DNA from 2 places in the Pseudomonas sp. No.21 genome. Region 2 is predicted to be linked to the other one. Evidence: riboswitches for the same ligand, from Rfam matches in the RefSeq annotation. Region 2 holds a riboswitch; the other holds the start of a gene.

Region 1 (14,531 bases), on a different contig from region 2:
CGCGCCCTGGCCGGCAGCAGCGCCCTCGCCTACCCCTTCGACGCCCGCGAGCAGGCGGTCAAGGCCACCCTGCGCGAGCTTTCCGCCTCCGCCGACCCGGTCACCCGCACCTACCGCGCCCGCTACATCCTCGACGGCACGGCCGAGCGCTTCAGCATCGGCTCGACCATCACCGTGCGCCTGCAGAGCGAGCAGGCCGAGCTGCTGCGCGTGCCCATCGGCGCCCTGCACAACCCGGGTGCCGGCAGCGGCGTCTGGGTCATAGGCGAGGACGACAGCGTGCACTTCGCCCCGGTGAAGGTCGCCCGCCTCGGCCAGGAGTACGCCCTGCTGGAAGGCGGCGTGAGCGCCGGCCAGCGCGTCGTCGCCCTTGGCGCGCACCTGCTGCACGAAGGCGACAAGGTGCGCCTGCTGCCCGGACAGGCCCTGGCGCTGGCCCGCCAGAACGACGAGGTGCGCTGAGATGCGCGGCCTCAATCTCTCCGAGATCGCCGTACGCAACCCGGCAGTGACCCTGTTCCTGATCATCGCGGTGATCCTTTCCGGGGTCTTCGCCTTCGGCAAGCTCGGCCGCGCCGAAGACCCCTCCTTCACCGTCAAGACCATGACCGTCACCGCCGCCTGGCCCGGCGCCACCGCGCGGGAGATGCAGGAACAGGTCGCCGACCGCCTGGAGAAGCGCCTGCAGGAGCTGGACTTCTACGACCGCGTGGAAACCATCGCCCAGCCCGGCTTCGTCTCGATGAAGGTGCAGTTCCTCGAATCCACCCGCCCCGGCGACATCCAGGAGCTGTTCTACCAGACCCGCAAGAAGCTCAGCGACGAGGCCGCCCGCCTGCCCCGCGGCGTGCAGGGCCCGTTCTTCAACGACGAGTATTCCGACGTCTACTTCGCCCTCTACGCCCTGGAAGCCAAGGACCTGCCCCACCGCGAGCTGGTGAAGATGGCCGAGGACCTGCGCCAGGGCTTCCTGCGCCTGCCGGGGGTGAAGAAGGTCAACATCCTCGGCGAGCAGGCCCAGCGCGTGTTCGTCGAATTCTCCTACCAGCGCCTGGCCACCCTCGGCATCAAGCCGGAGCAGATCTTCGCCGCCCTGGCCGCGCAGAATGGCGTCTCCCCCGCCGGCTTCGTCGAAACCGCCGGGCCGCGCGCCTACATCCGCATCGACGGCGCCTTCGACACCCTCGCGCTGATCGAGAACGTGCCCATCGCCGCCGGCGGCAGGGTGCTGCGCATCGCCGACGTGGCCACCGTCAGCCGCGGCTACGAGGACCCCGCCAGCTACCGCATCCGCCACCAGGGCGACCCGGCGCTGATGCTCGGGGTGATCATGGAGCCGCACTTCAACGGCCTCGACCTGGACCGCACCCTGCAGGCCGAGGAAGACCGCATCCACGCCGACCTGCCCCTGGGCGTCAGCTTCGACAAGGTCTCCGACCAGGCGAAGAACATCCGCCTGGCGGTGGACGAATTCATGCTCAAGTTCTTCGTCGCCCTGGCCGTGGTCATGCTCATCAGCCTGCTCGCCCTGGGCTTCCGCGTCGGCCTGGTGGTGGCTGCGGCGGTGCCGCTGACGCTGTCCATCGTCTTCGTCATCATGCTGATGACCGGCCGCGAGTTCGACCGCATCACCCTCGGCGCGCTGATCCTCTCCCTCGGCCTGCTGGTGGACGACGCCATCATCGCCATCGAGATGATGGTGGTGAAGCTGGAGGAAGGCTTCGACCGCATGAAGGCCGCCACCTTCGCCTGGAGCTCCACCGCCGCGCCCATGCTCACCGGCACCCTGGTGACCATCATCGGCTTCCTGCCGGTGGGCTTCGCCCGCTCCGGTGCCGGGGAATACGCCGGCAACATCTTCTGGATCGTCGGCTTCGCGCTGATCGCCTCCTGGCTGGTGGCCGTGGTGTTCACGCCCTACCTGGGGGTGAAGATGCTGCCGCGCATCGCCCCGGTGCCCGGCGGCCACGACGCCCTCTACGCCGGCCCCTGGTATGCGCGCCTGCGCCGCCTGGTCAGCGCCTGCGTCGAGCACCGCTGGCGGGTCACCGCCCTGGTGCTCGGCGCCTTCGTGCTCTGCGTGCTGGGCATGGGCGCGGTGAAGAAGCAGTTCTTCCCCAACTCCGACCGCTCCGAGCTGATCCTCGAGGTGTACATGCCGCCGGGCAGCGCCTTCAAGGCCACCGAAGCGGTGGTCGCCCAGGTGGAAACCGCGCTGCTGGAAGAGCCACAGACGAAGCTGGTGGACGCCTATGTCGGCGGCGGCGCACCGCGCTTCTTCCTCTCGCTGAACCCGGAACTGCCGGACCCGGCCTTCGCCAAGCTCATCGTGCAGACCGCCAGCGCCCACGACCGCGACGCCCTCAAGGCGCGCATGCGCGAACGCATCGCCGCCGGTGAATTCCCCTCGGCACGGGTGCGCGTCACCCAGTTGCTGTTCGGCCCGCCGGTGCCCTTCCCCGTGGTGTTCCGCGTGGCCGGGCCGGATGCCGACGTACTGCGCGGCATCGCCGAGGACGTGCGCCAGGTGGTGGCCGCCAACGCCCTGACCCGCGACAGCTTCCTCGACTGGGGCGAGCGCACCAGCGCCTACCGCCTGGTGCTCGACCAGGACCGCCTGCGCCTGCTCGGCTTCACCCCCGACCAGGTGCGCAGCCAGGTCAACGCCCTGCTCACCGGCAACACCGTCACCGAGGTGCGCGAAGGCACCCGCAATGTGCTGGTCGTCGCCCGGGCACTGGATGACCAGCGCGAGAACCTCGGCAACCTCGCCGACCTGACCCTGACCAACGCCGCCGGGCAATCCGTGGCGCTGGAACAGGTCGGGCGTTTCCAGGCGGTGATGGAGGACCCGGTGCTCAAGCGTCGCGACCGCGACATCACCTTCGAAGTGCGCGCCGACATCGTCGACGGCACCCAGCCCCCGGACGTGGAAATGGCCGTGTGGCGCGACCTGCAGCCGCTGCTGGCGCAGCTGCCTTCCGGCTACCGGGTGGAGATCGCAGGGCCCGTGGAGGAAAGCGCCAAGGCCAACAAGGCCCTGGCCGCGCTGTTCCCCATCATGATCCTGCTGACCCTGGTGGTGATCATGTTCCAGGTGCGCTCCTTCGGCGTGATGTTCATGGTCTTCGCCACCGCGCCGCTGGGCCTGATCGGCGCCGTACCGACCCTGCTGCTGTTCGACCAGCCCTTCGGCTTCAACGCCATCCTCGGGCTGATCGGCATCGGCGGCATCCTCATGCGCAACACGCTGATCTTCACCGACCAGATCCGCCAGAACCGCGAGGCCGGCCAGGACGTGCGCGAAGCCATCATCGAAGCCACGGTGCGCCGCGCCCGCCCGGTGGTGCTCACCGCCCTGGCAGCGGCCCTGGCCTTCATCCCGCTGACGCTCTCGGTGTTCTGGTCGTCCCTGGCCTTCGTGCTGATCGGCGGCGTGCTGGTCGGCACCCTGCTCACCCTGCTGTTCCTGCCGGCACTGTGCACCCTGGTGCTGGTGCGCAAACCCCGTCGCCCACCGGAGGACTCATCCGTGGACGCCACCCGCCGCTCCGGCCTGCTGCTGACCCTGCTCATCGTCCTCTGCGGCCTGGGCGAGATGTCCACCCAGATGCTGCTGCCCAGCCTCGCCGCCATCGAGCACGGCCTGGCGGCAGCGCCCGGCTCATCCCTAGTGGCGCTCTCGGTGTTCGTCGGTGCCTTCGGCGTCGGCCAGCTGTTCTTCGGCCCGCTGTCGGACCGCATCGGCCGCAAGCCGGTGCTGCTGGCGGGGGTCGCCACCTACGTGCTGGCCTCGCTGTGGATGGCCTTCGCCCATTCCATGCCGGAGTTCATCGCTGGGCGCGCCCTGCAGGGCCTCGGCGCCTGCGCGGCGCTGGTGGTGGCCCGGGCCATCGTGCGCGACGTGTGGCGCGAGAAGGCCGGCCCGATCATGGCCCTCACCGTGATCGGCATGCTCTGCACCATCATGCTGTCGCCGGTCATCGGCGGTCTGATCGCCGCCAAGGCCGGCTCCTGGCGGGCGGTGGTGGTGGCCACGGTGATCATCGGCATCCTCGCCCTGCTCGCCTGCACCCTGCTCTACCGCGAAAGCAACCAGGCCAAGGACCCACTCGCCGGGCGCCTGGCCACCCTCGCCGGCAACTACCGCGAACTGCTCAAGGGGGCCGAGGTGCGTGCCTTCTCCTTCGCCATCGCCGGCACCTACGGCGCCATGTTCTGCGTGATCGCCGGTTCCTCGCGGGTGTTCGTCGGCCAGCTCGGCCTGAGCCCCACCCAGTACGGGCTGGTCTTCGGCGGCATCGTCTCGGGGTTGATCACCGGCGCCATCCTCAGCAACCGCCTCATCATGAAATGGGGCCCGGCGCGCCTGGTGGGCATCGGCACCGCGCTGGTGGCCACCGGTGCGCTGATCACCCTCGCCGTGCTGCTCGCCGCCGGCCCTTCGGTGCCCGGCCTGCTGCTGCCGCAGGTGCTGCTCACCCTCGGTGCCGGCATGGTGCTGCCCGGCTCGGTGGCCGGCGCGGTGATCCCCAACCCGACCCGCGCGGGGCTCGCCGCCGGCTTCATCGGCTTCGCCCAGATGGCCGGTGCCACGCTCTCAGGCCTGCTGCTCAGCGCCCTGCAGAACGACAGCGCGCTGCCGATGATCGGCCTCAACGTCACCTTCGCCCTCGCCGCCTTCGGCCTGTTCCGCCTGGCCCGGGCGCACCAGGCACGCGCCGTGGCGCTGGCGACGGACTGAGGGCGACTCACGAGCGGAGCTCGCTCCTGCGGGAAGCATCACGACCGTGGGAGCGAATTCATGGGCTCTGTGGTGAACGTGATGCGAAGCCTCAAGCACGGTGCCTTGCGGGGCATTTATGGCGTCCCGTCACGGCCACCGCGTGGGTTTCGCTTCGCTCTACGCCACCCTACGCAAGCCACTGCGCCCGGAGCGCAGTGCGCACATCGACGAAGGTTCTGGCGAAGAGGTGTCAGGCCGGCACCGTCGCCTTCATCGAGTCGCGCTCGGAGAAGGTGGCGAAGAAGCGCTCCAACCCCGGGTGGCCCTGGCGCCAGCCGAGGTCGGAGAGGCGGAAGTCGAGGTAGCCGAGCGCGCAACCCACGGCGATCTGGGCGATGTCCAGCGGGCCGTGGAGCTGGTCGGCGATGGCTTCGAGGGCATCCAGCGCGCGATGGATCTTGCCCAGCTGGCCGTCCTTCCAGTCCTGCCACTGCAGCGCTTCGGGGCGGATGGCGCCCTCGTAGCGCACCAGCAGCGCCGCATCCATCAGGCCGTCGGCCAGGGCCGCACGGGTCAGGCAGGTCCAGCGCTCGGCACCATGGGGGAAGAAGGCGTCGCCGCTCTGCAGGGCATCGAGGTATTCGCAGATGACGCGGCTGTCGAACAGCGCCTCGCCCTCGCTCGTGATCAGCACCGGGATCTTGCCCAGCGGGTTGGCGCGGTTGACCTCGGCGTTCTCCTTGATCGGCAGCACGGCGGTATCGAGCATCTCGATGCCAGCCGCCAGGCCGGATTCCAGCGCCAGCACCCGGACCTTGCGAGCGAAGGGGGACGCCCCTGCGTAGATCAGTTTCATGTCTTCAATGCTCCTGTTCGCGGGCCGGCCCAATGCCGGCGCCCGCTGTCGTTGCAACTGGACCACCACCGGCGGCGCCGGTAGCATCCCCGCCCATCGCGCCCGGGAGCTGCCCATGGTCATCGACAGGAAAATCAAACTGGACTCCGCAGACATCAGACGCCTGGACGACCTGGATGTCGCGCTGGAGTTGCTGCACTTCGGCTTCCGCGGCCTCACCCTGGACGCCGACGCCTACCTGGAAACCCTCGGCCTGTCGCGCGTCCACCACCGCATCCTCTACGCCATCCGGCGCGTCGAAGGCATCAACGTCGGCGAGCTGGCCGCCCTCCTCGGTGTCAGCAAGCAGGCACTGCACCGCCCGCTGACCCACCTCTTCGAACGCGCCCTGGTGACCCAGCAACGCGACCCGGAACAGCACCGCTACAAGCGTCTCTCCCTCAGCCCGGAAGGCCATGACGTGGAGCGCCGCGCCACCGACCTGGAACGCCAGGCCATCCGCGCCGCGCTGGACACCACCGACACCGACGGCCGGGTCGCCTGGCACTCGGTCATGCAATCCCTGGCCGCCCGCCTCGACTGATCAACCCGCCGTGGTGATGCGTTCGCGCACCACGATGCACTTGGCCAGCGGCCGGATCAATGCCTCGGTGGCCTCTTCCCAGGGCACCACGCTGGGGCTCACCAGCAGCGGGTCGCAATGGCCCTGCTCCACCAGCTCCAGCACCCGGGGGATGTGCGGACGCACGCTGCAGGCGCCGACCGAAAGGGTGACGTCGCGCATGTACAGGCCGAACAGCGGGATGGCCGGGTCCTCGAAGATGATGCCGATGCACGAGCAATGCCCGCCCGGCGCCAGCGCCAGCAGGCCGGTACGCAGCGCCTGCGGGTCGCGGGTGGCCGACACCACCAGGTCGTAGCGTTCGTTCAGCGCGCCATCGGCTCCGCTGCGCAGGGTCGCGCCACTGCGCACGGCCAGCTCGTCGCGGTAGCCGTCGCCATCCAGGTAATCCACCTCGGCCGCCCCGGCGGCGCGGGCCATCTGCACCGCGAGGATGCCCAGGCTCTCGGTGCCGCCCACCACCAGCACCCTCGCCTCCTCCCGTGTCGCCAGCGGGCGGCTGGTGGCCACCCAGGCATCGGTGAGGTTGTCGCTGGCGCTGGCCACGGCCACCGGGTCCAGCCCCGGGGGCAGCGGTACCAGCATGGCGTCGGCGAAAGGCACCCGCACCACCTCGGAGAACAGCCCGCCCCAGTGCCCGCCCGCCGGCACGCCATAGGCCGCATGCCGGGCGACGCCCGTGCAGGCCGTACTGCGCCCGGCCAGGCATTGGCGGCAGGTGCCGCAGGCGATCTTCCAGGGCACCGAGACCAGGTCGCCGCGCTTGACCGTGCCCACCTGCGCGCCCACGTCCAGCACCTCGGCCACGCATTCGTGGCCCAGGGCGAAGGGCGGCTTGAACGGTGTCAGCCCGGCGATCAGGCGCCGGTCGAGGTCGCAGGAGGCCGAGGCGATGGGCCGCACCAGCGCCGCCAGCGGCGAATCCAGCACCGGTGACGGCGCCTCCTCCCAGGCCAGGCGCCCCGCGCCCTTGACGATGAGTTCGCGCATGGCTCAGTCCCTCACGCTGAAGGTGGTGGTGGCGCGGGCACAGAGCGTGCCGGCGGCATCGCGGATATGGGCATCGCAGAACGCCAGGCTGCGGGTGCGCTCCACCACCCAGCCCTCCACGCTGTACACCTCGCCGGCCTTGAGCGGGCGCAGGTACTTCACGCCCAGGTCCACCGTCGAATACCGCGTATCGCCGGGCAGCGTGGTGAACAGCGCCAGGCCCGCGGCACCGTCCAGGCAGGTGGCGGCGAAACCGCCGTGTACGGTGTTCGCCGGGTTGAGGTGACGTACATCCGGCCGCGCCTCGATGAAGATACGCCCGGGCTCGACGCCCACCGCCTTCATCGCCATGGTCTCGCCGATGGAGGGCGCGGGCAGCTTGCCGTCGATCACCGCCTGGAGGATCTGCAGGCCGGAAGGGATGGATCTGTTCGGGGTATCGGTCATCTCGAGGCTCCTGGCTCTGCCGGGGTCGGCGAGCGGTTTCGGGGGGATGGCGGGCGGCCCTGCGAGGGAATCGCCCTGCAGCCCGTGGACGGACGATACGTGAGCGCAGAATCTCAAATCAACATTGTTGATATGACAATAAGGAAGGCATTCCGGCAACGTCGCTACGGCTCTGGGAAGGGGGATTGCGCCATCCCGCGCACGATTTCAACGTTGACGCCCGAGCGCGCGGATGGTCATATGCGCGCCGTTCCAGGTGTCCCACGCCGTCGTGCGTGGGGTTAAACGGGAAGCCGGTGCGTCCATCAGGACCAGTCCGGCGCTGCCCCCGCAACGGTAAGCGAGCGCTGCATCCGATACGCCACTGTGCCCATGGCATGGGAAGGCGGATGCGACGTGATCCTCGCAAGCCCGGAGACCGGCCTGGAGCATCGATAGGCAAACCCGCGGTGGGCGGGCACGGGCCGGTTTCTCGCACGGGTGCACGCGCCCGCGCGCGCCTTTGCATTCCCTCCGGGCTCCATTCATTCCTGACGTGATAGGAACGACATGACCCGTACCTTCAGCTCCAACGCTCCGGCGAGCGCCGCCCTCGGCCTGCTCGCGCTGTCCATTTCCCTCGCCCTGCACGCCGAAGACGGCACCCTGGCGCTACCGGCCACCGCCGTCACCGACCAGGCGGACGACACGACCATCCGCCTCGACACGCCCGTGCCCGCCGGCTCGCGCCTGGGCCTCTCCGCCCTGGAAACCCCGGCCAGCACCAGCGCCATCAGCGGCGACGAAGTGCGCGCACGCAACAACGCCACCGTGCAGGACGCCGTGACCCGCAGCCCCGGCATCACCCACATCGGCACCCCCGGCAACGGCGGCACCGCCCTCTCGGCCCGGGGCTTCACCGGCCACGCCTCGGTGATGCAGCTGTACGACGGCACGCGCTTCTACACCGGCATGGGCACCACCACCTTCCCCACCGACCCGTGGATGGTCGAACGCATCGACGTGATCCGTGGCCCGGCCTCGGTGCTCTACGGCGAAGGCGCCACGGGCGCGGTGATCAACGTGGTGCCGAAGAAGCCCTTCGACGGCGAGATCCGCAACCGCCTGCGCCTGGGCTACGGCTCCGACGACCGCCAGCAGATGGCCCTGGACAGCGGCGGCTCGCTCACCGACACCCTCAGCTACCGCCTCAACCTCAACCGCGAAACCAGCCACGGCTGGATCGACCGGGGCGACTCGAAGAACCTCGGCCTCAGCGCCGCCCTGCGCTGGCAGGCCAGCGACGACCTGGCCTTCACCCTGGCCCATGACCAGGGCGACCTCACGCCGATGAACTACTTCGGCACGCCGCTGATCGACGGCCACCTACGCGACAGCCTGAAGGAGAAGAACTACAACCTGCACAACGCCGAGCAGCACTACAACGACCAGTGGACCCGGCTCGTCACCGACTGGACGCCCGGCGAAGGCTTCAGCGCCAGCAACCAGCTCTACCACATCAAGAGCCGCCGCTACTGGCGCAACGCCGAGGCCTACACCTGGGACGCCGGCCGGGGCCAGCTGGAGCGCGCCGAGAACCTGCGCATCAAGCACGAGCAGGAGCAGATCGGCGACCGCCAGACCTTCACCTTCGACCACTCGTTGTTCGGCCTCGACAGCCGCACCCTGGTCGGCGGCGAGTTCAACCGCATCCGCTTCGACCTGCTGAACAACTCGCCCTACACCGACATCGGCGGCGACTACGTCGACCCCTGGAACCCCGCGCCCGGCTACTACCAGAGCGCCTCGGCCTACCGCCCGCACTCGCGCAGCGAAACCCGCACCGCCGCGCTGTTCGCCGAGAACCGCACCCAGCTCGGCGAGCGCTGGTCCGTGGTCACCGGCCTGCGCCGCGACCAGAACCACGTCGACCGCACCGACCTGCGTGCCAACAGCCGCAGCGACCGCAGCATCCAGGGCGGCAACTGGCGCGCCGGCCTGGTGTTCGCCGCCACCCCGCAGCTGTCCTTCTATGGCCAGTACTCCACCAGCGAGGACGGCGTCAGCAACCTCATCACCCTCAGCCCCACCCAGCAACAGATGGACCTGACCGAGTCGAAGCAGACCGAGTTCGGCCTCAAGCAACAGTTCTGGGACGGGCGCGGCGAATGGACCCTGGCCGCCTACCACATCGTCAAGAAGAAGCTGCTCTCTCGTGAATCGGTGACCCGCCCCACCCAGCAGATCGGCCAGCAGTCTTCCGACGGCCTGGAGGCGACCCTGGAACTGGCCCTGGAGCAGGGCTGGCACGTCTCGGCCAACGCCTCGCTGCTGCGCGCCGAATACGACGACTTCAACGAATCCGTCGGCGGCCAGCTCGTCTCCCGGTCCGGCAACCGCCCCACCGACGTGCCACGGCGCACCGCCAACCTCTGGGTCAGCAAGGCACTCGGCCATGACCTGGACGCCGGCATCGGCGCGCGCTACGTCGATGCCCGCTATGCCGACGCCGCCAACACCGTGAAGGTGCCCGGCTACACCGTGCTCGACGCCAACCTCGGCTGGCAGGTGCTGCCGGACACGCGCCTGGGGCTGGAGCTGAACAACCTGCTCGACCGCCGCTACGCCGTCACCCAGCAGAACGGCGGCCAGCAATGGCTGCTGGGCCAGCCCCGTTCCTTCTTCGTCACCGCCGACTACAGCTTCTGATCCGGCGAAAGGAGTGCCCGGCATGCCCTCACTGAACATCAGCGACCTCGCCTGGGCACCCGACGCTCGCCCCCGTTGGCTTCTGCAGGGCATCGACCTGCAGGTGCGCGAGGGCGAGTTCGTCGGCCTCATCGGCCCCAACGGCAGCGGCAAGACCAGCCTGCTGCGCTGCGCCTACCGCGCCGAGCGCCCGGCCGCCGGCTGGGTGGCGCTGGATGGCGAGGACCTCTGGCGACGCACCCCGCGCTGGAGCGCGCAACGCATCGCCGTGGTGCTGCAGGAATTCCCCCAGGACTTCGGCCTCGCCGTGGCCGAGGTGGTCGCCATGGGCCGTTCGCCGCACAAGGGCCTGTTCGATGGCGACGATGCCGAAGACGCCGCGTTGGTCGCCGAGGCGCTGGCCACCGTGGGCATGGGCGGCTTCCACGCGCACCCCTTCGCCCGCCTCTCCGGCGGCGAGAAGCAGCGCGTGCTGCTGGCCCGCGCCCTGGTCCAGCGCCCCGGCCTGCTGCTGCTCGACGAGCCCACCAACCACCTCGACCCGCGCTACCAGCTGGAGCTGCTGCACCAGCTGCGGCGCCTGCGCCTGAGCACCCTGGCCAGCTTCCACGACCTCAACCTGGCGGCGGCCTTCTGCGACCGCCTCTACGTCCTCGACCAAGGCCGCGTGGTGGCCAGCGGGACGCCCACCGACGTGCTCACCGCCGAGCTGCTGCAACAGGTGTTCGGCGTGCACGCGCTGGTGGACCGCCACCCCCTCGCCGACCACCCGCGCATCACCTGGATCAGCCCATGAAGCCTTCATCGATCGCCCTGCTCGCCCTGCTCCTGGCCCCCCTCGCCCAGGCCACCGACTACCCGCTGCGCGTCACCAGCTGCGACCGCCAGGTGGTGTTCGAGCGCGCGCCGCAGCGGGCGGTGAGCCAGGACATCAACCTCACCGGCATGATGGTCGCCCTCGGCCTGCAATCGCGCATGGTCGGCTACAGCGGCATCAGCGGCTGGAAGACCCCGGACGCCCGGCTGATGGCCGCCCTGGGCGACCTGCCGGAGCTGGCGCGCAAATACCCCTCCATCGAAACGCTGCTCAACGTCGATGCCGACTTCTTCTTCGCCGGCTGGAACTACGGCATGCGCGTGGGCGGCGAGGTCACCCCGGCCACCCTCGCGCCCCTGGGCATCCCGGTGTACGAGCTGAGCGAATCCTGTGCCCACGTGATGCCGCGCGAGGCGGCGAGCCTGGAAGACCTCTACCGCGACCTCGACAACCTCGGCCGCATCTTCGACGTCGAGGCCCGCGCCAACGCCCTGGTCGCCGCCCTGCGCACGCGCCAGGCCGAGGTGGCCAGGCGCCTGGCCAACGGTGGCGAGGCGCCCCGGGTGTTCCTCTACGACAGCGGCGAGGACCGCCCCTTCACCTCTGGCCGCCTGGGCATGCCCCAAGCGATCATCACCGCCGCCGGCGGCCACAACCTGATGGACGACCTCGCCGCCAGCTGGACCCAGGTCAACTGGGAAACCGTGGTCGAGCGCGACCCGCAGGTGATCCTGATCGTCGACTACGGCGAACGCAGCTGGCAGCAGAAGCGCGACTTCCTCCTCGCCCACCCGGCCCTGCAATCGGTCGAGGCGATCCGCGAGCAGCGCTTCCTGGTCCTGCCCTACCTCGCCGTCACCCCCTCGGTGGAGAACATCGAGGCCATCGAGACCCTGGCCGCCGGCCTGCACCCCGAACGCTTCGCCGGGAAGGCGCCATGAGCCCGGTGCGCACGCCCGGCGCCTACCGCCTGCTGCTGCTCGGCCTCGTCGTGGCGCTGGTGCTCTCCTGCATCGCCGCCCTGGGCTTCGGCCCGGCCGCGGTGCCCCAGGCACATGTCTGGGGCATCCTCGCCGAGCGCCTGGGCATGAGCGCTGCGGGCGACTGGAGCCGGGGCCAGGAACACATCGTCTGGCTGATCCGCGCACCCCGGGTGCTGCTCGGGGCGCTGGTCGGTGCCGGCCTGGCCCTGGTGGGTGGCGCACTGCAGGCGGCCACGCGCAATCCGCTGGCCGACCCGCACCTGCTCGGGGTCAGCTCCGGCGCGGCCCTGGGCGCGGTGCTGGTGCTGCTCTACCTGGGCGAATTCATCGGTGTGCTCAGCCTGCCCCTGGCCGCCTTCGTCGGCGCACTGGGCAGCATGCTACTGGTGCTGGCCATCGCCAGCCGCCACGGCCGCCTGGAAAGCGATCGCCTGCTGCTGGCGGGTGTCGCCGTGTCCTTCCTGTGCATGGCGCTGGTCAACCTGCTGCTGTTCCTCGGCGACCACCATGCCGCCAGCTCGGTGGTGTTCTGGATGCTCGGCGGGCTCGGTGCCGCACGCTGGGAGCTGCTCTGGCCGCCGGCACTGTGCCTGGTGCTGGGCCTGGTCGCCCTGCTCGCCCAGGCCCGGGGGCTGAACGCCCTGATGGCCGGCGAGCAGACCGCCATCAGCCTGGGCTTCAGCGCCCGCCGGGTACGCCTGCAGGTGTTCCTCTGCGCCTCGCTGCTCACCGGCGTGCTGGTGGCCCTGAGCGGCGCCATCGGCTTCATCGGCCTGATGCTGCCGCACCTGGCGCGCCGCCTGGTGGGCGCCGAACACCGTCGCCTGCTGCCGGTGGCCGCCCTGCTCGGCGCGCTGTTCCTGGTCTGGGTCGACGTCGCCGCCCGCACCCTGGTCGCCCCCGAGGACCTGCCCATCGGCATCGCCACCGCCGCCATCGGCGGGCTGTTCTTCGTGGGCCTGCTGCGCCGGCGTTGAAGGGACGTCATCAGCCCCGCCGATGACTCCGCCCGATGGGTTTCGCTCCGCTCTACCCATCCTACGAGGTGCCGCCTGGCGTACCGAAAAGCTGAGGCGCACCTCGTCCCTGTAGGGGCGTTGTCGGCTGCTCCAGCGTTCTTCGCCCAGCACCTCACCACGTGGTGCGCACGGACCTTCCTAGGATGGGTCGGGCGGCGTTCCGCGAGCGAAGCGAAACCCATGCGGTAGAGGTGGCAGAAGTCCATAGATGCCCGGAAACCACCGTACTTGAGGATTTGCTTTAAACCCCAATAACCAACGCAGACAGAACCCATCCATTCGCCCGCAGGGCTGTCCCCCCTCCCCCGCAAAAATTATTTTCCCCACCACGTCACAACCCCACAGGCTGATCCGTCGAGTCATCAAAGGGGCCACTCCGGCCCCCTGACGGAGACGAAGAATGAGCGATACCCGCGCCGTGCGTTACGAACAGGAAATCCCCCAGGTGCTGGCCGTGCTGGGCAGCGTCCATGCCGAGCTGGACAAGCTCGGCCTGCCCCGCGCCCTGGTGCATCTGGTCCACCTGCGTGCCTCGCAACTCAACGGCTGCGCCTTCTGCGTGCGCATGCACACCCGCGAGGCCCGCGAAGGCGGCGAGACCAGCGAGCGCCTGGACCGCCTGGTGGTGTGGCGCCATTCGGGGGATTTCAGCGCCGCCGAGAAGGCCGCCCTGGCCTGGACCGAGGCGCTGACCCGCATCGACGACGAGCGCGACTACGCCGCCCTGCGCCAGGCATTGCGCGAACGCTTCGACGAAACGCAGATCAGCGCATTGACCACCCAGGTGGCGATGATCAACCTGTGGAACCGTATCCAGGTGTCGAAGCATTGATGCAGACCCGAGCCCACCTCGAACTCTTCCAGCAGCACCGCCCGCGCCTGCTCGGCCTCGCCTATCGCATCCTCGGCTCGCGCGCCGACGCCGAGGATGCGTTGCAGGACTGCTGGCTGAAGTGGCAGGAGGCCGATCTTGCCGGCCTCGACAACCCGGCCGCCTGGCTGACCACCCTGTGCACACGCCGCTGCATCGACCTGCTGCGCTCGGCCCGGCGCACGCGGGTGGACTACGTCGGTTCCTGGCTGCCGGAGCCCATCCACGGCCTGGCGGAAGACGGCCCCGACGAGGGCATGGTCCTGGCCGCCTCGCTGCAGACCGCCTTCCTGCTGGTGCTGGAGCGCCTGTCGCCGAAGGAACGTGCCGCCTACCTGCTGCACGACATCTTCGAGCGTCCCTATGCCGAGGTGGCCGGCATCCTCGCCGTGCAGGAGTCCGCCTGCCGCAAGCTGGTGTCACGGGCGCGCACCAATGTCGAGGACGCGCGGGTGCGCCACGTCACCCCGGTGGAACGCCAGGAACAGTTGCTGGCGGCCTTTCGCGATGCC
Region 2 (14,531 bases):
TGGCTGGGCTGTCGGCGCAGGGCACGGCTTGGTTCATCGGGCATTCCGCAAAGAAAAGGGGCGGACCTTAACACGCACCCGGGGCGGGCGACGTTCGACCATCTGGTTGATGGACGATCCAGGGCACGGGTGGTTCAGGCTTCGTCGTGGCACTGACGTAGGTTGGCGCCGAGCGCAGCGAGGCCCAACGTTGCGAGGCCGGCATGTGCAACTTCGTTCACTGGACATCCGCGAGGGTGACTCGCATTCGTGGACACCTTCAGCTCCGCCCGGTGGACCGGTAAAGCGTGGTCCACCCTACGAAGTCGCGTGCCACTTACGGGCTTCTCGCCACGTAGGGTGGACATCGCTCTTTATGTCCACCAAGCGGGGCCGATCCCGAGTCTGCTTGGCTCAGTCCGACAGCGCCCGGTAGTCCGCACCCAGTTCCTCTGCCAATTGGCGGGCGCGGCCGAGGCGGATGGGGCCGCCTTCGATATCCACCAGCAGCGTGTCGCAGCCCAGCGGCTCCAGGGCGGGCCAGTCCCTGAGGCGGCCATCGGTGAGGATCAGCACGCGCTGGTGCTCCGAGGGTTTCTGTCGCTGGCGGCGCTGCAGCCAGTCACGGGCCAGGTGCAGGGCCTCGATCAGCGGGGTGCCGCCGCCGGCGCCGAGGCCATCGAGCCACTGGTGCAGCGGCGCCGAGGCCTTGCTGCCTTGCCACAGCCAGCGGGGTTCGCGGCCGGTGGCGTGGAGCACGGCGAGGCGGGTGCGCTGGCGGTAGGCGGATTCGAACAGCCCGGCCAGCAGGCCCTTGGCGCGGGACAGGGCACCGTGGCGGCGGGTGGAGGCGGAGGCGTCCACCAGCACCAGCCAGAGCGCATCGGGGCGTTGGCTGCGCGGGCGGCGGACCAGGTCGTGGGCCTTGCGCGGGCGACCTCGCAGCAGGGTGGGCAGCCACTGGATGGCACCGTCGCGCCCACCACGGGCCGGGCCGCTGCGGCCGTTGGCGAGTGTCCCGGGGCCTGGTCTGGCATCCGCGCCCATGACCCGGCGCGGGCGGATGCTCAGGGCTTTTTTGGCCAGCCCGGCAGCTCGCGTCGGGAGTCGGTGGGCACCGGCTGGGCAGGCAGCTCGCCCCACTGGCCTTCGCCTGCGGATGCCTGGGGTTGTGCAGCGCCGGGGGGCGTCTGTGGCGGCTGGGCGGAGGAGGGCGCCTGGGTTCGACGGTGGGCCAGGGCGAAGTGTTCGACGGCGTCGATATCGGCGCGCGCGATGCTTGTCGCGCCCCGCCAGGCGGCATGGGCGCGAGCCGCGCGCAGCCACACCAGGTCGGCGCGCAGGCCGTCGACACCGGCGTCGAAGCAGCGCTGGGCGATCTCGTCCAGGGCGCCGTCATCCAGGGGAATGGCGGCGAGGCGTTCGCGGGCGTCCTGGCAACGACGAGCGAGGGCCTGCTGCTCGCCGCTCCACTGGGCGACGAAGCCCTGCGGGTCAGCGTCGAAGGCCAGGCGGCGACGCAGGATCTCGGCGCGTTCGGCCGGTTGCGGCTGGCCGTCGAGGCCGACCTTGAGGCCGAAGCGGTCCAGCAGCTGCGGGCGCAGCTCGCCTTCCTCGGGGTTCATGGTGCCGATCAGCACGAAGCGCGCGGCGTGGCGGTGGGACAGGCCGTCGCGCTCCACCAGGTTGACCCCGCTGGCGGCGACGTCCAGCAGCAGGTCCACCAGGTGGTCGGGCAGCAGGTTCACCTCGTCGACGTAGAGCACGCCGCCGTGGGCCTTGGCCAGCACGCCGGGGGAGAACTGCGCACGGCCTTCGCCCAGGGCGGCGTCGAGGTCGAGGGTGCCGACGATGCGCTCCTCGCTGGCGCCCAGCGGCAGGGTGACGAAGATGCCTTGCGGCAGCAGGTCGGCGATGCCCCGGGCCAGGGTGGACTTGGCCATGCCGCGCGGGCCTTCGATCAGCACACCGCCGATGGCGGGATCGATGGCGGCCAGGTACAGCGCGAGCTTCAGCTCGTCGGCGGCGACCACGGCGCTCAAGGGGAAGTGGGGGAGCTCGGACATGACGGGTTCCTGAAAACGCATCGCGGCATGGTAGCGAAAGGCCGAACGCGTCGATAGAAATCAGTGATTGAACGGCGGCCGGCGATGCAGTAATTTGGCCAGCATTCGCTTTGGAGATCGTCATGCCGCACCTCGCTTCCACTCCGCTCACCGCTTGCCAGGCCCAACGCCCGGCACGTGCGCGCGTGGCTGCTGCGGCCAGCTATTTCTATGGGTATTGGTTTAGCCACGGGCTGGCCTGATACCTGATCAGGCGGCCCACTCCAGCAGGGTCGCCCACCAAAGCTCCACGAAACCCCCGGTCGGCAACCCGCCCGGGGGTTTTTGTTTTTCCAGGGCCCACAAGGCCAAACGCACGTAATCCGAGGATCGCACCATGATCAGCCACCGCACCTACACCCCTTATTACCGCAACGCCGACTGGCGATTTAGCCGCTTCGCCGCCGCACTCACACCCCTGAATCGAACACCCAGTTAGCGCGCCGCGCGCGGACCGATCCGCGCCGGCCAAGGATGCCCGTCATGAATTCCGTTTCCGTATCGCCCATCGCCGCCCAGCCCCTCCACGCCCTGCCGCTGGAAAGCCTGGCTTCCCCCACGCGCAGCACCCAGCCGCTGCCCACCCCCGCCGAACTGCGCCAGCGCCTGCCGCTGCACGCCGCCCTGGCCCGCCAGGTCCGCGCCCAGCGCGATGCCGTGCGCGCGGTGCTCGATGGCGACGACCCGCGCCTGCTGGTGGTGGTCGGCCCCTGTTCCATCCACGATCCCGAATCCGCCCTCGACTACGCCCGCCGCCTCGCCGCGCTGGCGCCGCAGGTGAGCGACCAGCTGCTGCTGGTGATGCGCGCCTACGTCGAGAAGCCGCGCACCACGGTGGGCTGGAAGGGGCTGGTGTACGACCCGCACCTGGATGGCAGTGGCGATATGGCGGCCGGCCTGGCCCTCAGCCGCCGGCTGATGCTGCAGATGATCGAGCTGGGGCTGCCGGTGGCCACGGAATTGCTGCAACCCCTGGCCGCCGGTTACTTCGACGACCTGCTGGGCTGGGCCGCCATCGGTGCGCGCACCAGCGAATCCCAGGTGCATCGCGAGATGGTCAGCGGCCTCGACCTGCCGGTGGGCTTCAAGAACGGCACCGACGGCAGCCTCGGCATCGCCACCGACGCCATGCGCTCGGCGGCCCATGCACACCAGCACTTCGGCATCGACGACCAGGGTCGCCCGGCGCTTGTGCAGACCGCCGGCAACGCGGATACGCACCTGGTGCTGCGCGGCGGCCACCAGGGCCCGAACCATGACGCGGCCAGCGTCGCGGCCGCACGGGCGGGGCTGGAGAAACTCGGCATCGCGCCGCGCATCCTGGTCGACTGCAGCCATGCCAACAGCGGCAAGGACCCGCTGCGCCAGCCCGCGGTGCTGGCGGAGGTGATCGACCAGCGCCTGGCCGGCCAGGACGCCCTGCGCGGGGTGATGATCGAGAGCCACCTGTTCGATGGCGCGCAGTCGCTGTCCTGCGACCTGCGCTACGGCGTGTCCATCACCGATGGCTGCCTGGGCTGGGACGGCACCGAGCGCATCCTGCGGGAGGCGGCGGCGCGGTTGCGCGGGTGATAGGGGGGCCGGGTTTGTGGTGAGGGGGAGCGCCGGGGGCTACTGCTCCTCGATATCCAGCAGCAGGTTCTCGATGGCCTCGCGGTAGTCGCCGGGGTGTTCCCAGAGGCCGCGTTGCTGGGCCTCCACCAGGCGCTCGGCGATGTCGCGCAGGGCGTCGGGGTTGTGCTGCTGGATGAAGTCGCGGGTGTCGGCGTCCAGCAGGTAGGCGTCGGCCAGCAGCTGGTACTGGTGGTCGTCGATCAGCTCGCTGGTGGCGTCGAAGGCGAACAGGTAGTCCACGGTCGCGGCCAGTTCGAAGGCGCCCTTGTAGCCGTGGCGCTTCATGCCGGCGATCCACTTGGGGTTGGCGGCGCGCGAGCGCACCACGCGGCCGAGTTCTTCCTTCAGCGAGCGGATGCGTGGCAGGTCCGGCTGGCTGTGGTCGCCGTGGTAGCTGGCCACTTTCTCGCCGCGCAGGGTCTCGGCGGCGGCGAGCATGCCGCCCTGGAACTGGTAGTAATCGTTGGAGTCGAGGATGTCGTGCTCGCGGTTGTCCTGGTTCTGCAGCACCGCCTGCAGCCGCTCCAGGCGCTGGGCGAAGCACGCCCGCGCGGGCGTGCCGGCATCCTGGGCGCCGTAGGCGTAGCCGCCCCAATTCAAATACACCTCGGCCAGTTCGGCGCGGTCCTGCCACTGGCGCTCCTCGATGGCGCCCTGCACGCCGGCGCCATAGGCACCGGGCTGGGCGCCGAAGATGCGCCACCCGGCCTGCAACCGCGCGTCGTCCACGGCCAGCCCTTCGGCGGCGAGGCGGGCGCTTTCCAGTTTCACCCGCGCGGCCAGGGGGTTCATGTCCTCGGGCTCGTCCAGTTCGGCTACGGCCTGCACGGCGGCATCGAACAGGCGGATGAGGTTGGCGAAGGCATCGCGGAAGAAGCCCGATACCCGCAGCGTCACGTCCACCCGGGGGCGGTCGAGCAGCGACAGCGGCAGGATCTCGAAGTCTTCCACGCGCTGGCTGCCGGCCTGCCACACCGGCCGCACGCCCATCAGCGCCAGGGCCTGGGCGATGTCGTCGCCGCCGGTGCGCATGGTGGCGGTGCCCCAGACGGAAAGGCCGAGCTGGCGCAGGTGGTCGCCCTCGTCCTGCAGGTGGCGTTCCAGCAGCAGGCTGGCGGACTGGAAGCCCAGGCGCCAGGCGGTGGGCGTGGGCAGGTTGCGCACGTCCAGGGTGAAGAAGTTACGCCCGGTGGGCAGGGTGTCGAGGCGCCCGCGACTGGGGGCGCCGCTGGGGCCGGGCAGCACGAAGCGGCCTTCCAGGGCAGCCAGCACGCCGCCGATTTCGGCGGGGCCGCAGGCGTCCAGGGCCGGGGCGATCACCTGGCGCAGGCTGTGGATAACCAGGTCGCTGGCGGGGCCCACGGACGGATGATCGGTCGCCCGGATCATCGCCAGGGCCAGCAGCTCCAGGCGCTCGCGGGTGTCGCCGTTGCTGCGCCAGGGATCGATGCTGACCCGCTCCAGCAGTGCCGGGCGCGGACCTTCCCAGGGCTCGGCCCAGTTGCAGTCCAGCGGGTCGCGGCCCAGCCCAAGGTCGGTGGCGAGCGCACGCAGCAGGCTGGCGTTGGCGCCCTTGCCGTCCCCCCGGGGGATGCGCACCAGGGACAGCAGGGTGTCGTCGCGCAGGCCGCCGACGGGGGATTCGCCGAACACGTGGAGGCCGTCGCGGATCTGCGACTCCTTGAGGTCGCAGAGGTAGGCGTCCAGCTGCGGCAGCCAGCTTTCCGGGTCGTCGCTGATGCTGAGCGCAAGTTCGCGGTCCAGTGCGGTGGCCTTCACCAGCTCGAGGATTTCGCCGCGCAGTTGCACGGCGCGGCGGGGGTCCAGCAGCGAGGCGTCGTAGTACTCGTCGGCCAGGCGTTCGAGGTCGCGCAGTGGGCCGTAGTTCTCGGCGCGGGTCAGCGGCGGCATCAGGTGGTCGATGATCACCGCCTGGGCGCGGCGCTTGGCCTGGGCGCCTTCGCCGGGGTCGTTGACGATGAAGGGGTAGATGTTCGGCAGCGGGCCCATCACCGCATCCGGCCAGCACTCGGCGGAGAGGCCGACGCCCTTGCCCGGCAGCCATTCCAGGTTGCCGTGCTTGCCGACGTGCACCAGCGCGTCGGCGCCGAACACCTCGCGCAGCCAGAAGTAGAAGGCCAGGTAGCCGTGGGGCGGCACCAGCGCAGCGTCGTGGTAGATGGCCGCCGGGTCCAGCTGGTAGCCGCGCGCCGGCTGGATGCCGACGAAGGCCAGGCCGAAGCGCAGGCCGGCGACCATCATCCGTCCGGCGCGGAACATCGGGTCCTGCTGCGGTTCGCCCCAGCGCTCCGTTACCGCCCGCTGGTTGGCTTCGGGCAGGCGGGCGAAGCAGGCCAGGTAGGCGTCCAGCGCCAGGCTCTGGGCGCAGGGGCGCGCGTCGAGGCTGTCGAGGTCGTTGCTGACGCCGCCCAGCAGGCTGTGGATAAGTGCCGTGCCGTTCTCCGGCAGGCCGGCCAGGGGGTAACCCTCGGCCTCCAGGGCGCGGAGGATGTTCAGCGCGGCGGCCGGGGTGTCAAGGCCCACGCCGTTGCCGATGCGGCCGTCGCGGGTGGGGTAGTTGGCGAGGATCAGCGCCACGCGCTTGTCGGCGTTGGCCTTGCGCCCCAGCAGCAGCCAGCGGCGCGCCAGTTCGGCGACGAAATCCATGCGTTCGAGGTGGGGCAGGTAGCACACCACGTCGCTCTGGCTGCGCTCGCTGCGCCAGGCCAGGCCCTTGAAGCTGATGGGGCGGGTGATGATGCGCCCGTCCAGCTCCGGCAGGGCGATGTGCATGGCCAGGTCGCGCGGGCCGAGGCCTTGCGGGTTCTCTTCCCAGAGCGGCTGGTTGTCCAGCGAGCAGATGGCCTGCAGCACCGGCACGTCGCGGCGGAAGGGGCGCTGGCCGGGCGTGTCGGGGTTGGATTGGGCGAAGCCGGTGGTGTTGATGATCAGCTCGGCGTCGACGGCGTCCAGCCAGTCTTCCACCACGGCCAGGCACTCGGCTTCCTTGAGGCTGGCCACCGCGATGGGCAGCGGGTTGATGCCGACGGCGGCCAGGCGCTCGCAGAAGGCGTCGATGAAGGCGGTGTTCGCCGCCTGCAGGTGGGTGCGATAGAACAGCAGGGCTGCCACCGGCTGGCCCTCCCGCCAGTCGGCGCGCCAGTGTTCGAGGCGGGCCGGGCGCTGGCGCGGGTGATGCACGGCGACGCGGGGCAGGGTGTTGGGCGCGAGCCAGGGGTAGTCGCGGCCCAGGCAACGGCTGGCGAGGCAGGCGAACAGTTGCCGGGCGTTGTCCAGGCCGCCCTGGCGCAGGTACTGCCAGCAGCGCTCGGCGTCCTCCGCCGGGACCGTGCACAGGCGGGCCAGCTCCGGGTCGGGGCGGTCGTCGCCGGGCACCAGGATCAGCTGCGTGCCGCGTTCGGCCAGGGCCACCAGTTGCTCGATGCCGTAGCGCCAGTAGCCGACGCCGCCATGCACGGAGATGAGGATGACCTTGGCGTGCTGCAGCACCTCGTCGACGTAGAGGTCCACCGAGGCGTGGTTCTGCAGCTGCATGGGGTTGGCCAGGCGCAGGCTGGGGTAGTCCGCCGGCAGCTCGCGGGCGGCCTCGGCCAGCAGCGCCAGGTGCGAATCACCGCTGCACAGGATCACCAGCTCGGCGGGCGTCTGGGCCAGGTGGGCGATGCCGTCGTCGGGGACGAAGCCGCCAGGTTGGGTGCGCAGCAGGTGCATGGCTCGGGCCTTGGCTCGGTGGTGCGGCCCTCTCCCGGGGGAGAGGAGCCGGTTCGGCGGTTACGCCAGGGCGGTGCGCAGTTCGTTGGCGATGGTGGCCGGGTCCAGCTCCTGGCCGATCACCACCAGGCGGGTGGCGCGGGTCTCGTCGGCCAGCCACTGGCGGTCGAAGTGCTTGTCGAAGCGCTTGCCGACGCCCTGTACCAGCAGGCGCATGGGCTTGCCGGGGATGGCGGCGAAGCCCTTGATGCGCAGCACGTCGTGGCGCTCCACCAGTTGGCCGAGGGCGGCCAGCAGGGCGGCTTCCTCCACTTCCGGCAGGTCGACGTGGAAGGAGTCGAACTCGTCGTGGTCGTGGTCCTCGTGCCCTTCGTGGTCGTGGTGGGTGGCGCGGCTGTCGATGTGCGCCTCGGCCTCGGCGTTCAGGCCCAGCAGCACGGAGAGCGGCAGCTTGCCGGCGCTGGCTTCGACGATCTTCACCGCCGGCGGCAGCTCCTCGGCCACTTCGGCGCGCACGGCGGCCAGGGCGTCGGCGTCGAGCAGGTCGGCCTTGTTGAGGATCACCAGGTCGGCGCTGGCCAGCTGGTCTTCGAAGAGTTCGTGCAGGGGCGACTCATGGTCGAGGTTCGGGTCCTGCTTGCGCTGCTCGTCCACCTGCTCGGGGTGGGCGGCGAAGGTGCCGGCGGCCACGGCCGGGCTGTCGACCACGGTGATCACCGCGTCCACCGTGCAGGCGCTGCGGATCTCGGGCCACTGGAAGGCCTGTACCAGGGGCTTGGGCAGGGCCAGGCCGGAGGTCTCGATGAGGATCTGGTCGAGGTCGCCACGGCGCGCCACCAGTTCGCGCATCACCGGGAAGAACTCTTCCTGCACGGTGCAGCACAGGCAGCCGTTGGCCAGCTCGAAGACGCGGCCCACGGCCTCTTCCTCGGTGCAGCCGATGGAGCATTGCTTGAGGATCTCGCCGTCGATGCCCAGCTCGCCGAACTCGTTGACGATCACCGCGATGCGGCGGCCTTCGGCATTGTCGAGCATGTGGCGGAGCAGGGTGGTCTTACCGGCACCGAGGAAGCCGGTGACGATGGTGACGGGGAGTTTGGCCAGGGTTTTCATGCGCGGCAGCCCTTCGCTGGGAGTCGATCGGATCGGCGGGCGCGCGGGACGAGGGCACGGAGGGCCCGATTCGCCACCGGATCACCCCGCCCGGTTGTCTGGAAATTCGCCGAGGCAGGTCTCCTGGCTCACAGCCTGGCGCGATGCGCCGCCTCTCCGCCTTCCCGCCCGAAGGGCAGTGGCTGTGGATAAGGCCTCAGCTGTTCACAGTTGCGGGGGCAGCCACGGCTCGGCCGTGTTCCCTCTTAGCTGCGGCGCGCGGCCGCAGAACCTCGAAGGGCCGAAGGCTACGCAGGCCGGGGGCGGCGGTCAATCGCGGCGGTTGACGGCCGGTCGGTCTCGTGATGTCCTTGTGCGGTTTTTTCAGGTGTCTCGCGCCGTCGCGCGCGAGGTGAAACGGGAAGTCGGTGTGCCCCAGGGCGAGTCCGACGCTGCCCCCGCAACGGTAAGCGCACGTAGGGATCTGTAGGCCACTGTGTCCAGCGGACATGGGAAGGCAAACCCGCCCAGCCTCGGCTGGCGTCGCAAGCCCGGAGACCGGCCTGATCAGTTTTTGGCAACCCGCGGTGGGCGGGCGCATGCCGGAAATGCGGTGCCGTAGCGGCCGCTTTCTTCGCACGCGTTCCTCTTGCCGACTCACCCGCACGCAGAGGAAGCACCATGTCCAGCAGCACACTGAGCCATTCGGCCGCCGCCGTCCCCCTGTCCAAACGCCTGGCCATCGCCATCGGTGCCAGCCTCCTGGGCCTGTCGCTCGTGTACTTCGCCGGCTTCTCGCACATCGAGGCGGTGCACAACGCGGCCCACGACACCCGCCACAGCTCTGCCTTCCCCTGCCACTGAGGGCGCACCCGTGATCAAGCGCATCGCCCAGACCGCCGGGTTCGCCGGTCTCTTCGCCGCCATCGTGCTGACCCTGCTGCAGAGCCTGTGGGTCACCCCGCTGATCCTCCACGCGGAAACCTTCGAGAACTCGGCACCGGCCGAACAGGCCGAGCACAGCCACGAGCATGCCGCCGGCACGCCCGCCCATGAACACGACGCCGAAGCCTGGGCACCGGAAGACGGCTGGCAGCGCACGCTGTCCACCGGTGGCGCCAACCTGGTGGTGGCGGTGGGCTTCGCCCTGCTCCTGGCCGCACTGTTCAGCCTGCGTGGCCCGACCCGCGCCTGGCAGGGCCTGCTCTGGGGCCTAGCCGGTTTCGCCACCTTCGCCCTGGCGCCGTCCCTCGGCCTGCCGCCGGAGCTGCCGGGCACCGCTGCCGCCGACCTGGCCCAGCGCCAGGTCTGGTGGATCGGCACCGCCGCCTCCACCGCCGCCGGCCTGGCGCTGATCGCCTTCGGCCGCAACTGGGTGCTGCGCATCGTCGGGCTGGCGTTGCTGGTGATCCCCCACGTGGTTGGCGCGCCGCAGCCCGAGGTGCATTCGAGCCTGGCGCCGGAAGCCCTGGAACACGAGTTCATCGCCGCCTCGCTGATCACCAACGCGCTGTTCTGGGGCGCCCTGGGCTGGGCCGCCGCCTGGCTGTACCAGCGTTCCGCGAGCCAAGACCTGGCGTGAGCCGGGCCGTGCCATCGATCGACCCCGCGCAGGGCCCGGCCCTTCGCGGGGTCTTGCTTTACAGGGCAGGCCGATGATCCGCGTGGCCGGCCTCGGCTGCCGGCGCGGCTGCCCGGAGCGCGAACTGCGCGAGTTGCTGGACAGCACCCTGGCCGAGCGTGGCCTGGCGGTCGGCGACCTGAGTGCCCTGGCCAGCGTCGACAGCAAGGCCGACGAGCCCGGGCTGCGGGCACTGGCGCTGTCCCTTCACCTGCCCTTGGCGCTGTTGCCGGCCACCGAGCTGGCGGCTTGCGAGGGGCGGCTGTCCGGTACCTCGGCCGTCGCCCTGCGGGAAACCGGCAGCCCCGGCATTGCCGAGGCCGCGGCCCTGCTGCATGCCGAAGCCCTGGCCGGCCGGCCTGCGCGATTGCTGGTGGAAAAACGCCGCAGCCCCCGCGCCACCTGTGCGCTGGCCTGCATTCCCGAGGATGTGGATAACCCATGACGGTCTATTTCATCGGCGCCGGCCCCGGCGATCCGGAGCTCATCACGGTCAAGGGCCAGCGGTTGATCCGCAGCTGCCCGGTGATCCTCTATGCCGGTTCCCTGGTGCCGGAAGCGGTGCTCGACGGGCATCGTGCCGAGCAGGTGGTGAACACCGCCGAACTGCACCTGGACGAGATCGTCCGCCTGCTGGCCGAGGCCCATGGGTGCGGCCAGGACGTGGCGCGCGTGCATTCCGGCGACCCCTCGCTGTATGGCGCCATCGGCGAGCAGATCCGCCACCTGCGCGTGCTGGGCATTCCCTACGAGGTGGTGCCCGGCGTCACCGCCACCGCCGCCTGCGCCGCGTTGCTCGGCACCGAGCTGACCCTGCCGGACATCTCGCAGACGCTGATCCTCACCCGCTTCGCCACCCGCACGCGCATGCCCGAGGGCGAGTCCCTTGCCGAGCTGGCGCAGCACCGCGCGACCCTGGCGGTGCACCTTGGCGTCAGCCACCTGCCGCGCATCGTCGAGGAACTGCTGCCGCACTACGGCGCCGATTGCCCGGTGGCCGTGGTGCACCGCGCCAGCTGGCCCGACCAGGACTGGGTGACCGGCACGCTGGCGGACATCGTCGAGCGGGTGGCGGGCAAGGACTTCCGTCGCACCGCGCTGATCCTCGTGGGGCGCGTGCTGGCCGCCGAAGGCTTCACCGACTCCTCGCTCTACCACCCCGATCACGCCCATCTCTATCGCCCCGCAGGGGGTGACGACGACTGACGAGGCGTGCCGCATGGCGCGCCGCTAGTGACGCAGCGCCGGGAAATAAGCAGAATGCGTGTTCCCCGGTCGGAAACGACCGCCGGCTTGCGTGCCTGATGCCCCGTCTTGGCGAACCTCCTGGTCACAGGGATGGCGCCGGTGCGGGGTCATGGCCTGATCGATAACACCCACTGGCTTTAAGCGACCTTCTGTCTATGCGTATGCGCTTGATGCTCCTGGGCGGTGGCAATGCCCTTGGCCAGGCGCTTATCCGCCTGGGGGCCGAGGATGATGTAGGGTTCCTCGCCCCGCGCCCGCCCGAACAGGGCTGGGATGCCGCCAGCCTGACCCAGCTGCTCGACGACACCCGCCCCGATGCGGTGATCAACCTCGCCTACTACTTCGACTGGTTCCAGGCCGAGGAGGCCAGCCCGGTCCGTTTCGCCGCGCAGGAACGCGCGGTCGAGCGTCTCGCCGAGCTCTGCCAGCACCACGGCATCGTCCTGCTGCAGCCTTCCAGCTACCGCGTCTTCGATGGTGCCCGGGCGACGGCCTACAACGAGAAGGACGAGACCATTCCCCTGAGCCTTCGCGGGCAGTCCCTGTGGCGCATCGAGCAGAGCGTGCGTGCCATGTGCCCCAAGCATGTGCTGCTGCGCTTCGGCTGGCTGCTGGACGACAGCAACGAGGGCATCCTCGGGCGCTTCCTCGCCCGTGCCGAGCGGGACGACGAGCTGATGCTGGCCGACGACCGCCGCGGCAACCCGACGCCGGTGGACGACGCCGCGCGGGTGATGCTCGCCGTGCTCAAGCAACTGGACTGCGCTGCGCCGCTCTGGGGCACCTACCACTACGGCGGCCATGAGGCGACCACCACCCTGGCGCTTGGACAGGCGGTGCTCACCGAGGCCCGCAACCTGCGCGCGCTGAAGGTGCAGGAAATCACCCCCCAGGCCCACGCCGCCCGCCCCGATGCGGCGGACGAGCCCCAGCACGCGGTGCTGGCCTGCAAGAAGATCCTCCATACATTCGGCATCAAGCCCCGCGCCTGGCGCGCGGCGTTGCCCGCACTCCTGGACCGTTACTACCGCCATGGCTGACCTCCCCATCCTCGTTACCGGCGGCGCCGGCTTCATCGGCTCCAACCTGGTCGACGCACTGCTGGCGCGCGGGCACGCCGTGCGCGTGCTCGACGATCTTTCCACCGGCAAGCGCAGCAACCTGCCGCTGGACAACCCGCGCGTGGAACTCATCGAAGGCAACGTCGCCGACGCCGCACTGGTAAGCCGTGCCATGGCCGGCTGCAAGGCGGTGGCGCACCTGGCCGCCGTGGCCTCGGTGCCGGCTTCGGTGGACGACCCGGTGGCCACCCACCAGGCCAACTTCATCGGCACGCTCAATGTGTGCGAAGCCATGCGCGAGCATGGCGTGAAGCGCGTGGTGTTCGCCTCCAGCGCCTCGGTCTACGGCCAGAACGGCGAAGGCCAGGCCATCGACGAGAACACCCCCGTGGCACCGCTGACCCCCTACGCGGTGGACAAGCTGGCCAGCGAGCAGTACCTGGATTTCTACCGCCGCCAGCATGGCCTGGAGCCAGCGGTGTTCCGCTTCTTCAACATCTTCGGCCCGCGCCAGGACCCGTCCTCGCCCTATTCCGGGGTGATCAGCATCTTCACCGAGCGCGCCCTGGCCGGCACGCCGATCACCATCTTCGGTGATGGCGAGCAGACCCGTGACTTCGTCTATGTCGGCGACCTGGTGCAGGTGCTGGTGCAGGCGCTGGAGAACCCAGGCATCGAGGCCGGCCCGGTGAACGTCGGCCTGCAGCGCTCCACCAGCCTGAAGGACCTGCTCGCCGCCATCGGCAGCGTGGTGGGCGAACTGCCGGCCATCAGCCATGCCGATGCGCGCTCAGGCGATATCCGCCATTCCCTGGCGGACAATAGCCGTCTGCTGGAGCGTTTCGCCTTCCCCGAGCCGACGCCCCTGGCGGTCGGCCTGGCCCGCTTGCTGGGCCGCTGAGGCGAATGGAAAAGGCGCCTGCGAGGCGCCTTTTTTTTGCGCTCTGTCTGCGTTGGCTGTTGTGGTTTTAAAGCAAGGGCTCAAGCACGGTGTCTTCCGGACGCCCTCCACCGCATGGGTTTCGCTTCGCTCTACGCCATCCTACGAGAGCTGCCGCCACTACGTGCGCGCTGGGGGCGTACATCGATGTGATGCGTTGGGCGAAGAAAGCTGGAGCAGCCGCCAGCCCCGTATGGAGGGGCAAGTTTTTTGGTTCCTTTTCACCGGGCTGGCGTTCCAGCGACTGGAAAAGGGACTCGCCCGGGAGGGCGAAACCAGAAGTACCAGCAAAACTCAGCACTCAGCTGGGCTCAAATCCTCTAGCAACACTTAACGCAAAAAGCCTTTTTTCATCCCACCAGATGGGCCGGTGATGCCAACGAAAAAGGCGCCCGGAGGCGCCTTTGTTCATTGCGGTTGGGCTTAGAACTTGTAGCCCAGGCCAACCATGTAGACCCACGGGTCGACGTCCACGTCCACCTTGGCGCGTACGCCCAGGGCGGTGTTGTCGACATAGGCGCGGGTGTCGATGTCGATGTAGCGCACCTGGGCGTTGAGCATGATGTTGTCGGTCAGCATGTAGTCGGCGCCGACCTGCCAGGCCAGGCCCCAGGAGTTCTTCACGCGGAGGTTGTCGAAGCCGGCTGCGGTCGCGCCGCTGCCCACGTGCTCGTCATAGATCCAGGTGTAGTTGATGCCGGCGCCCAGGTAGGGCTGGAAGGCCGACTGGGATTCCAGCGGGTAGTACACGACGCTCAGGGTCGGCGGCAGGTGCTTCAGCGAGCCCAGGCTGCCGTTGGCGGCGTCGAGGGCGGTGCCCTTGATCTTCACTTCGTGCTCGAAGGGGGTGGCGGCCAGCAGTTCCAGACCGAAGTGGTCGGTCAGCATGTAGGCGAAGTTCAGGCCCAGCTGGGTGTCGCTGTCCATGGTCGCCTTGCCGCCCAGGTCGGCGCCGGCCAGGGGGCCGCGGTCTACCTTGACGGAAGAGCTGTCGGCTTTCGGGTTGACGGTGATGGCACCGGCACGGACGAGGATGTCACCCGCCTGGTGGGCATGGGCCACCGGGGCGGCCACAGCGAGAGCGAGGAGGGAGGCGGCTAGGAACTGCGTTTTCATTTAAGGGCTCCGAGGTCTTGAGC

What was found. A riboswitch is a leader RNA that binds a small molecule or an ion and turns the genes downstream of it on or off. The one in region 2 is predicted to bind cobalamin.
Region 1: it holds a riboswitch for cobalamin, as region 2 does, so the genes downstream of both, ACYJSS_RS21000 (TonB-dependent receptor) here and ACYJSS_RS27090 (CbtB domain-containing protein) in region 2, are expected to answer to the same signal.

Annotation. Positions count from the first base shown of each region.
Region 1 is NZ_BAAJNO010000010.1:43,853-58,383, reverse strand. Features, by position in the region: gene ACYJSS_RS21035 (efflux RND transporter periplasmic adaptor subunit) at 1-462, shown strand, start outside; partial or broken gene ACYJSS_RS21030 (efflux RND transporter permease subunit) at 464-3,514, shown strand; gene ACYJSS_RS21025 (MFS transporter) at 3,599-4,744, shown strand; gene ACYJSS_RS21020 (glutathione S-transferase) at 4,977-5,582, opposite strand; gene ACYJSS_RS21015 (MarR family winged helix-turn-helix transcriptional regulator) at 5,581-6,165, shown strand; gene ACYJSS_RS21010 (zinc-dependent alcohol dehydrogenase) at 6,166-7,194, opposite strand; gene ACYJSS_RS21005 (PaaI family thioesterase) at 7,198-7,641, opposite strand; cobalamin riboswitch at 7,879-8,082, shown strand; gene ACYJSS_RS21000 (TonB-dependent receptor) at 8,191-10,329, shown strand; gene ACYJSS_RS20995 (ABC transporter ATP-binding protein) at 10,352-11,125, shown strand; gene ACYJSS_RS20990 (ABC transporter substrate-binding protein) at 11,122-12,087, shown strand; gene ACYJSS_RS20985 (FecCD family ABC transporter permease) at 12,084-13,106, shown strand; gene ACYJSS_RS20980 (carboxymuconolactone decarboxylase family protein) at 13,549-13,980, shown strand; gene sigJ (RNA polymerase sigma factor SigJ) at 13,980-14,531, shown strand, end outside.
Region 2 is NZ_BAAJNO010000017.1:35,531-50,061, reverse strand. Features, by position in the region: gene ACYJSS_RS27120 (MFS transporter) at 1-37, opposite strand, end outside; gene ACYJSS_RS27115 (vWA domain-containing protein) at 394-1,026, opposite strand; gene ACYJSS_RS27110 (ATP-binding protein) at 1,047-2,045, opposite strand; gene ACYJSS_RS27105 (3-deoxy-7-phosphoheptulonate synthase) at 2,568-3,656, shown strand; gene cobN (cobaltochelatase subunit CobN) at 3,696-7,430, opposite strand; gene cobW (cobalamin biosynthesis protein CobW) at 7,491-8,543, opposite strand; cobalamin riboswitch at 8,640-8,833, opposite strand; cobalamin riboswitch at 8,892-9,103, shown strand; gene ACYJSS_RS27090 (CbtB domain-containing protein) at 9,204-9,386, shown strand; gene ACYJSS_RS27085 (CbtA family protein) at 9,397-10,104, shown strand; gene ACYJSS_RS27080 (cobalamin biosynthesis protein) at 10,178-10,588, shown strand; gene cobM (precorrin-4 C(11)-methyltransferase) at 10,585-11,349, shown strand; gene ACYJSS_RS27070 (sugar nucleotide-binding protein) at 11,547-12,431, shown strand; gene ACYJSS_RS27065 (NAD-dependent epimerase/dehydratase family protein) at 12,424-13,353, shown strand; gene ACYJSS_RS27060 (OmpW/AlkL family protein) at 13,816-14,508, opposite strand.